3 regions of the Brevibacillus sp. FW306-2-1A-C05A genome follow, and region 1 is predicted to be linked to each of the others. Evidence: riboswitches for the same ligand, from Rfam matches in the RefSeq annotation. Region 1 holds a riboswitch; each other region holds the start of a gene.

Evidence for each region. A riboswitch is a leader RNA that binds a small molecule or an ion and turns the genes downstream of it on or off. The one in region 1 is predicted to bind lysine.
Region 2: another riboswitch for lysine. It lies ahead of AC3WJN_RS08490 (aspartate kinase); the one in region 1 lies ahead of AC3WJN_RS07480 (amino acid permease).
Region 3: another riboswitch for lysine. It lies ahead of dapD (2,3,4,5-tetrahydropyridine-2,6-dicarboxylate N-acetyltransferase); the one in region 1 lies ahead of AC3WJN_RS07480 (amino acid permease).

Annotation. Positions count from the first base shown of each region.
Region 1 is NZ_JBYSWV010000007.1:34,212-37,484, reverse strand. Features, by position in the region: gene AC3WJN_RS07490 (CGNR zinc finger domain-containing protein) at 1-367, opposite strand, end outside; gene AC3WJN_RS07485 (hypothetical protein) at 564-872, shown strand; lysine riboswitch at 988-1,174, shown strand; gene AC3WJN_RS07480 (amino acid permease) at 1,288-2,730, shown strand; gene AC3WJN_RS07475 (TolC family protein) at 2,786-3,273, shown strand, end outside.
Region 2 is NZ_JBYSWV010000009.1:12,229-15,501, reverse strand. Features, by position in the region: gene uvrC (excinuclease ABC subunit UvrC) at 1-1,303, shown strand, start outside; lysine riboswitch at 1,390-1,576, shown strand; gene AC3WJN_RS08490 (aspartate kinase) at 1,821-3,062, shown strand; gene AC3WJN_RS08485 (DUF2507 domain-containing protein) at 3,190-3,273, opposite strand, start outside.
Region 3 is NZ_JBYSWV010000001.1:499,752-503,024, reverse strand. Features, by position in the region: gene AC3WJN_RS02590 (EcsC family protein) at 1-543, shown strand, start outside; gene AC3WJN_RS02585 (GNAT family N-acetyltransferase) at 544-1,089, opposite strand; gene AC3WJN_RS02580 (flavodoxin) at 1,192-1,635, opposite strand; lysine riboswitch at 1,791-1,980, shown strand; gene dapD (2,3,4,5-tetrahydropyridine-2,6-dicarboxylate N-acetyltransferase) at 2,098-2,808, shown strand; gene AC3WJN_RS02570 (aspartate aminotransferase family protein) at 2,823-3,273, shown strand, end outside.

The sequences.
Region 1 (3,273 bases):
TGCGGGCCATCACCAGCTCCCAGCCGCTGGAGGCGCTGACCAGCTCCTGCTCATACCCGCTCTCCTTGCCCGCAGAGATGACGCGAACGTGAAAAGGCGCCTTCGCGAGCGTCTGATTCAGCTCCTCCAGTTCCTCCTGCCGCAACGCTTCCCCGCGCACGACCCGCTCCAGCAGACTGCGCATATATTCGCGCAAACGCAACAGCGCCACTGCACTCGCCTCATCAATAGGCAATGGGGCGTGCAAAGCGTATTCCCGCAAAAGCTGCTCCAGCCATTCCTGCTTCGCCAGCCGATTTTCCCTGCGGCCAGACCCGCGCCAATCGCGCCAATCACTGTTTAAAAAATCAATGCACAGCCAGTTCACTCCACTCTTCCCCCATCTGCTTTTCGTTTCTTTTGCTTCTTGTATGCTCAGCCTGTGTATGGTATTCTCTATCCGTAACCAACATAAAATATTTAGGTGGTTACAAGCTGCTTCTTATTGCCATTATAACGTTTCACCAATCTGTTTGACAGACGAGGAGGAACCACATGAATCGGATGGAACTGCTTGTTCACGAATGGGAATGCACGTCGGCACGGAATTTATCAATACCGCCGAGACGAACGACGACACGTTCCAGCCTTCGGGATCGCCCGACGACGAAGCAGCCTGGCAGGCCACCGTACAGCGGATGGAAACCGTCCATCGCCAAATTCATGAAAAGCTCGTCGCTCTGTCAGACGAAGCGTTCGACCAGCCGCTTCCGAGCATCCCTGCCGGGCAAAGCGTGATGAGCATTATTTTGCACGACGCTTTTCACACAGGGCAAATCGTGCAGATCCGCAAGTTGCAAGGCTCCTGGCCTGCACGCCGATCCTTTTTGTAGCAAAACCGCTCCATGCCAATATTTTGCAGCGCAACTTTTTTCGTTGATAAATAACCGTCAATCTTATATAGTTGATAAATAAATCAATTTCATACATGTTATCCTCATCATTCACGGTGAGGGTAGAGGTCGCGGCTTTTATGTCATCCTGTACGAGATTCAGAAGAAATCAATGACTCCAGGAAAGGGAAAAGCCGCCGAAGCTCATGGCGTATCTCTGTGCGCATGGGCTGGGGCTGTACCCGAAAGGGACAGAACTGTCACGTTTGCTTGCCGGGCAAACGTGGTGTGCTATCTTCAGTGAAGGCTTGGTGGGGATTGGATCATACCGCCCTGTGCCGTTTTTTGGCTATTGGCGGTTTTTTCTTTTCCGACCGACCTTCTCAAATTTTTAGAAAGGTCGTGCAAGCAGCATATGTCACAGAATCAACTGCAACGTGGTTTGAAAGCCCGCCATCTGACGATGATCGCCATCGGCGGCTCCATCGGGACGGGCCTGTTCCTGGCAAGTGGAGGCTCGATTCACGAGGCCGGACCGGGCGGAGCCTTGGTCGCCTACATCGCCATCAGCATCATGGTTTACTTTTTGATGACCAGCCTGGGGGAAATGGCTGCCTTCATGCCTGTATCCGGCTCCTTTTCCACCTACGCCACCAAATTCGTCGATCCGTCCCTCGGCTTTGCGCTGGGCTGGAATTACTGGTACAACTGGGCGATTACGATTGCCGTCGAGCTATCTGCCGCGGCGCTGATTATGAAATACTGGTTCCCGGATACTCCCGCCATTTTGTGGAGTACCCTGTTCCTCTGCCTGATGGTTGCTCTGAATTTGTTGTCTGTCAAAAGCTACGGCGAATCCGAATACTGGTTTGCCTTGATTAAAGTCATGACGGTCATCGTCTTTATCGTGATCGGTGTCCTGATGATTTTCGGCATCATGGGCGGCGAAGCAGTCGGCTTCCAAAACTTCACCAAAGGCGACGCGCCATTCAACGGCGGCTTCATGGCCCTTCTCGGTGTGTTCATGATTGCCGGGTTCTCGTTCCAGGGAACTGAGCTGGTCGGTGTGGCCGCCGGGGAGAGCGAAGACCCTGCCCGCAACATCCCGAAAGCGATTCGCCAGATTTTTTGGCGCATCTTGCTGTTCTATATTTTCGCGATCCTGATTATCGGGCTGCTCGTTCCGTACGACAATCCGAATCTCATCAGCGGAGACATTACCGATATTGCCATCAGTCCGTTTACGATCGTGTTTGAAAAAGCCGGCTTTGCCTTTGCCGCCTCCGTAATGAACGCAGTCATTCTCACTTCCGTCCTGTCGGCGGGGAACTCCGGCATGTACGCTTCCACCCGTATGCTGTGGGTGCTGGCGAAGGAAGGCAAAGCTCCGAAATGGTTTTCCAAAGTGACACGCAACGGCGTCCCCGTCAATGCCCTCATCATGACGGCTGCCATCGGCGCGCTGGCGTTTTTGTCCTCGCTGTTCGGCGATGGCGAAGTGTACGTGTGGCTGCTGAACGCCTCCGGTATGTCTGGCTTCATCGCCTGGCTCGGCATCGCCGTCAGCCACTATCGCTTCCGCAAAGCTTACTTGGCGCAAGGCCGCGATCTGCGCGATTTGCCGTACCGGGCGAAGCTGTTCCCGTTTGGCCCGATCTTCGCCTTCATCATTTGCTGCATCGTCATCATCGGCCAAAACTACTCCGCGTTCATCGGCGGAGAAATCGACTGGAACGGCGTTTTCGTCTCCTACATCGGACTGCCGCTGTTTTTGATCGTCTGGCTGGTTTACAAATACACGAAAAAAAGCAAGCTGGTACCACTGAACAAAGTCGATCTCAGCATGGACGAAAAATAAAAATAGCGTTGCAACAACTCTCTACAAGATTCCCTCGTCGCAGGGAATCTTTTTTTTGGCGCAAACTATATTTCCTATCACATTTTCATATTTCGTATTGACGAATAACGCATGGAAATATATACTGTTCATGAAATTTGATAATGATAATCGTTATCATTATATTTTCTTACTTTTTATAGGAGGTAGCATAATGAAATCCAGGTTGTCCAAGCACATTTACAGCACCACGCTGGTTGCCGCGCTGTTGGCAGGCAATGCTCATCTCGCTCTGGCGGAAGAACCTCTCGTCGCAGCAGCGGAACAGACCCAAATCGTTCCCTTGTCCCTCGACCATGCCGTAGAGCAGGCACTGAAAAACGACGTTGATCTGGAACTGCTGCGGCTGACGTATGACAACACCCGCTACGAAACCCTCATGACGCTGCGCGATAAGGCCGCCATCAAGAAAGATGACATCAATACTCTGGATGAAGCAAAGAAAAAATACGAAGAAACAGCCAAGGCGCAAAAAACATTGCTCGTAGACGAGGCATCCTATAA
Region 2 (3,273 bases), on a different contig from region 1:
GTACTACCATTTGGGCCAATGTCTCGCCCCCTGTGTGTACGAGGTTTCGGCTGAAGAAAACCAGCGACTGGTAGATGAGATCAGCCGCTTCCTCGACGGCGGACACGAGCAGATGAAGCAGCAGCTCACGGAAAAAATGCTCCAGGCCGCAGAGGCGATGGAGTTTGAGCGGGCCAAGGAGTTCCGCGATCAGATCAAGAGCATCGAAGCGGTGATGGAGAAGCAGAAAATTACGTTCACCGATACGGTTGACCGCGACATTATCGGCTTTGCCGTGGAAAAAGGCTGGATGTGCATTCAAATTTTTTACATGCGCCAGGGCAAGATGATCGAGCGGCAGACGACCTCCTTCCCTTACTACGGAAACGAGAGCGAGGACTTCATGTCGTACGTCACCCAGTTTTACTACGACAAGCAAAACGCGCTGCCCAAAGAAATTTTGCTGCCGGAGGAAAGCGAGCCGGAGCTGTTGAGTGAATGGCTGGGAGTCAAGGTGTTGACGCCCAAGCGCAGCAAAAAGCGCGAACTGGTGCAGATGGCTTGTGAAAACGCGCGGATCGCCCTGCAGGAAAAGTTCGCCCTGATGTCCAAGGACGACGCGCGGACCGTTCAGGCGGTGCACAACCTGGGGCATGTGCTGGGGATCGGCGTCCCGCACCGGATCGAGGCGTTCGACAACTCCAACATCCAAGGAACCGAGCCTGTGTCGGCGATGATTGTCTTTACGGACGGCCGTCCGGACAAAAAGGAATACCGCAAGTTCAAGATCAAGACAGTCGAAGGGCCGGACGATTACGGCTCCATGCGCGAGGTAATCCGCAGACGGTATTCGCGCTTGCTGAAGGAAAACCAGCCGCTGCCCGATCTGATCGTCATCGACGGGGGCAAAGGGCAGATCAGCGCCGCCATGGACGTGCTGGAAAACGAGCTGGGGCTGTACATCCCGGTCTGCGGCCTGGCCAAAGACGAAAAGCACAAAACCGCGCAGTTGATGTACGGCGATCCGCCGGAGCCGGTGAATCTGAAGCGGGACAGCTACGAATTTTACTTGCTGCAGCGCATTCAGGACGAGGTGCACCGGTTTGCGATTACGTTTCACCGACAATCCCGGACGAAGACGATGCTCTCCTCCCAGCTCGACGAAATACCGGGCATCGGCGAAAAGCGGCGCAAGCTGTTGTTTACCCATTTTGGCTCGCTGAAAAAAATGCGCGAGGCGACGGTGGAGGATTTCCGGCAGTTGGGGATCGGCGACAAGCTGGCGAAGCAGATTATCGCCCATTTGCGCAAGCTGGAATCGTAACGTTTTTTTCAAAAAGCGATTGAACCGTTCGGATTCCCGTGATATAATGCGTTTCAAACAGAATAGTTAGCCTCACTTCCCTTATGAAGTGAGGTAGAGGCGCGAAAACCAAGAGTACCACCCTGAGATCGGGTATCTGTGAAGGGAGCGGGAAAGGGGAATTCGCCGAAGTGTGGAGGAAAACCCGTAGTTCTCCATGCTGGGTCTGCATTGAACAAGTGCAGGACTGTCATCTGGCTCTTAACCGGCGTCAGATGGAGTGCTATCTCACGGTGTGTCAATGTGAGCGGTGATAGGTGTTGTCCTGTCATGTGCTGCATTGTCCGCGTGTATTGGGAGGGAGGAACCGGTATGTCGAAACAGTAGGCAGCGGCAGGTACTTATTCCTTGTCGGTGCCTTTTTTATAAAGTGACAGGTAAAATTTTCCATAAACGAGTAAGCGAAAACAAGCTAATAAAACGAGAGAAAACGATACATTCTACAAACATTGGATATGAGAAAAGGGAGAGAAGCCGCATGGGGTTGATCGTGCAGAAATACGGAGGCACCTCTGTAGGGACTATTGAGCGAATTTTACGAGTTGCGGACCGAATTATCAGCTACAAAGAAGAAGGGCATGACCTGGTAGTCGTCGTGTCTGCGATGGGCAAATCTACCGACGTCCTGGTAGATATGGCCAAACAGATCAGCGCCTACCCTTCCGAGCGTGAAATGGATATGCTGCTGACCACGGGGGAGCAAGTATCGATCGCATTGCTCGCGATGGCCTTGCATTCCAAAGGCTACGATGCCATTTCTTTGACTGGCTGGCAGGCCGGAGTGACGACAGAAGCGATCCACGGCCGGGCGCGGATCAAGCAAATTGATCCACAGCGCATTCAGGCGGAGCTCGGTCGAGGCCGCGTCGTGATTGTGGCAGGGTTCCAAGGTCTTAGCGACGAAGGAGAAATTACAACGCTCGGCCGCGGTGGATCGGATACATCGGCGGTTACGCTGGCAGCCAGCCTGAATGCTGACAAATGCGAGATTTTTACAGACGTTTCTGGCGTTTACACGGCCGACCCGCGCATGGTGCCGGCAGCAAGCAAGCTGAATACGATCTCGTATGATGAAATGCTGGAGCTTGCCAATCTCGGCGCAGGCGTCCTGCATCCGCGTTCGGTGGAGGCTGCGAAAAAATACAAGGTACGGCTGGTGGTCCGCTCCAGCTTTACTGCCGAAGAGGGTACGTACGTTGAGGAGGTTGCCAACATGGAAACAGGAAGAGTAGTAAGTGGAGTCGCGCATGACGAAGATGTCGCCAAAGTTACGGTTGTCGGGATGCCTGCAAAGGTGGGGACTCTTTCCCGCCTGTTCAATACACTCGCAGACAACCAGGTGAACGTCGACATCATCATTCAAAGCTCCTACGATGCCGCTGTCACGAACATTTCGTTTACGGTCGCGGCAGATGACTTGAAAAAGGCGCTGGATACGCTGGAAAACAACAAAGCGGAGCTGGGCTTCGAAAAAGTCGACTTCGAGCAAAACTTGACCAAAGTGTCCATCGTCGGCTCCGGCATGGTGAACAATCCGGGGGTTGCCGCTGAGATGTTCCGCGTTTTGGCTGAAAAAGAAATTTCTATTAAAATGGTTTCGACGTCGGACATCAAAGTGTCCTGCGTTATTCCTGCTGGCCAAACCGAGCTTGCCGTTCGCAGCCTGCATACGGCATACGGACTTGATGTGGCGGAAACAGCAGTCGTGCACGGCTTATAAGAAGCAAATGCTCCCTCGCCCGCTGGCAGAGGGGGCATCTTTTTGAATGATTCGCGAGTGCGGGTTCCCGCTGCCTTTTGCAATGACAAAAGTATGGCAGTATCCCGCACAAAGGCGAACGGCTTGTTTATTTTTGCGTCCGCACCTTGATAAGAATGCGGGACGAGCTTTCGATCTCCAGTTGTGCGGACGTGTCCTTGCCCTTCCACTG
Region 3 (3,273 bases), on a different contig from region 1:
GCAGAAGTCGCAGGGGCACCGCTCGTCCTCATGGATGAGATTGCCCGCGAGCTGAAAGAATCGCGCGCGACCTTTGCCACGGTACAGGGCGCAACGACAGGCATCGGCGGCATTTTTACGCTGGCGCTTGATATTCCGTTGCTGCTCGGCACGTCGCTGAAAGTGCTGCAAGAAATGGCGCTATGCTACGGCTATCGCCCGGAGGACAAGCGGGAGCGGCTGTTCGTGGTCAAATGCCTGCAGTTCGCTTCTTCCGATATCGTCGGCAAAAAGGCGATACTGGCTGAGCTGTCGCGCTTTGACGAGCCTGCTGCGCAAAAAGACGTCATGGCACAATTGCAGGGCTGGCGGGAAGTCGTGGTGACGTACACGGAAAATTTTGGCTGGAAAAAGCTGTTTCAGATGGTGCCGATTGCAGGCATCCTGTTCGGGGCGTACTTGAATCGCTCAACCGTCCAGGATGTCGCCGAAGCGGGGCGAATGCTGTACCGCAAGCGGCGAATCCTGGAGCGATTGCGCGTGGAGCAAAACAAAGAGGAATGATTAGCTCCAGTCCTCTGCCGTGATCGCAAATAGGAGGTGATCTTCCCACACGCCGTTGATTTGCAAATAGCGCAAGGACAACCCTTCGTGGCGAAAGCCGTTTTTCTCCAACACGCGGATGGAGGGAGTATTGCGGGGCATGACAGCGGCCTGTACCCGGTGCAGCCCGGCTTCCTGGAAGGCGTACGCGAGCGCAAGCCGTACGGCCGCAGTGGTGTAGCCTTTGCCGTTGCAGGCTTCATCCATGAAGTAGCCGATGGTCGCGTTTTGCCAGGCGCCGCGCACGACGTTTGACAGAGCGACGCGGCCGATCATTTCGTCCGTGTCGCGCAAAAACACGCCAAAGGCGAAGGCGGTCCCTGCTGCAAAGTCTTGCTCCGCTTGCGCAATTTGCGCCTCCTGACCGCTCAGCGTCAGGAAGGCGGCGGAGCGGAGCGGCTCGAACGGTTGCAGGAAGGCATGATTACGCAGCCGAAGCTTCAGAAGCTCGGCTGCGTCATTTGCTTGCAGTGGTCGCAAGTAGACCGTATGCGTATGTAACGTCATGATATCAATCCTCCTTCTTGAGAAAAGATGGATCGACATTTTATCATGACAGCGCTTGCTTGAAAAGGATTTTTTTGGACAACTTCTTTTCCGGCGCTAGTCTTAGCCGAGCAGCTCGGAGAAGGAAACGCCAAACTGTTTGCAAATCTCTACTTCTTTTGCGTTAGGAGACAGCTCGATTTTCAGACCTTCGAGTGGAGTTTCCGCTCCGCGCTCGCTCGCTTTTTTCAGCAAAATATCTACAGCAGCGCCCACATGCTCGTAAGCGGAGTCGCAGGAACCGAAAGCCGCGACTTTTTTGCCGCTCAAATCAATATCGTCCATCTCTTCGTAAAAGTCCAGGCACTCGTCTGGCAGATCGCCGTCGCCCCATGTATAGGCACCGAGCAAAATGGCATCGTAGTCTTCCAGTTCCTTGGCAGTGGCATCCATGACTTCTTTTATCTCCAGGTCTTTTCCGGTGGAACGAATCCCTTCGGCAATTGCTTCAGCAACTTCCTGCGTGTTTCCTGTCATGCTTGCGTACACCATCAAAATGCGGCTCATAAGAAGTAAACCCTCCAAATAAGATAATGAAAATCATTCTCACACAAATAAAATAATGAAAATGATTCTCGTTGTCAACAGTTATTTTTCTTTCCATAAAGCTGTTGCCACAAGTGATTGATTTTGGTAGAGTAAAATGAAATTATAATATTGGAAGTCTAAATAGAGGTGCGCCGAAGATGAGTACATCTTTTCGTAATCTGCCAGGGGGCGGGAAGAGAGGGAAAGGCTAAAGCGCCGAAGCTGTTGCTGTTCCCCTCGGATAGCAGCGGCTGGGGTGATTCGTGAACAATGAGCATCCTGTCACAAAAGGCAATCGCCTGTTTGTGGAGCGCTATTTACGATTTGCTTGGGCAGTATGGAAAGCAATGAGATAGCGAATGCACTCATTGCTTTTTTTAGTCAGGGGAGCGGTTCGCTCTCGTTGACAGGCACGCTTTTTATTAAAAGGAGGATGTACCAGTGAACATGATGGATGCCAATGAAATTATCGCGTTTATTCAAAAAAGCGAGAAGAAAACACCAGTGAAACTATACGTGAAAGGCAATCTGGAGGGCATTGACTTCGGTGCCAGCTCCAAGACGTTCATTACAGGCACGACTGGCGTTGTGTTTGGCGAATGGAAAGAAATCGAGCCGGTTCTGGCTGCGAACGCGGACAAAATCGAAGACTACGTAGTAGAAAGCGACCGCCGCAATTCGGCGATTCCGTTGCTCGACACAAAAGGAATCCAGGCGCGCATCGAGCCAGGCGCGATTATCCGCGACCAGGTGACGATCGGCAACAACGCAGTCATCATGATGGGCGCTACGATCAACATCGGTGCTGTGATTGGCGAAGGCACGATGATCGACATGAACGTCGTCGTCGGCGGCCGCGGAACGATCGGGAAAAACTGCCATATCGGCGCTGGTTCTGTCATCGCAGGCGTCATCGAGCCGCCTTCCGCGCAGCCAGTCGTAGTGGAAGATGACGTCGTAATCGGTGCCAACGCCGTGGTTCTGGAAGGCGTGCGCGTAGGAAAAGGCGCGGTTGTGGCAGCGGGCGCGGTCGTCATTGAAGACGTGCCGCCATACGTTGTGGTGGCTGGTACACCAGCGCGCGTGATTAAACAGATCGACGACAAAACTCGCTCCAAGACGGAGATCAAGCAGGAGCTACGTCAACTGTAGGGGAGAGAGCTCACATGGACTGGCGTACGCTTGATGAACAATACATCGTCTCTTCCTACAAACGCTTGCCGATCGCGATCGAAAAAGGGGAAGGCAACTACCTGTACGACACAGCGGGCAAAAAGTATTTGGATTTGTTTACGGGGCTGGCCGTCAATGTGCTCGGCCACTCCCATCCGCGGATCGTCCAGGCGCTGCGCGAACAGGGCGAGCGCTTCCTGCACATTTCCAACGTATTTTTGAACCAGCCGGCAATCCGGTTGGCCCAGCGGCTGGTGGAGCAGACGATCCCGGGAAAAGTGTTTTTCACAAATTCCGGTGCGGAAGCGACCGAAGCCGCGATCAAAATGATCCACAAATGGACGAAGGCAGAAGGGGCCGGGCGCGAAGGGATTGTCGTGCTCCGCAACAGCTTTCACGGCAGAACATTGGGCGCGGTGCGGCTGACCAGACAGGCCCATGTGT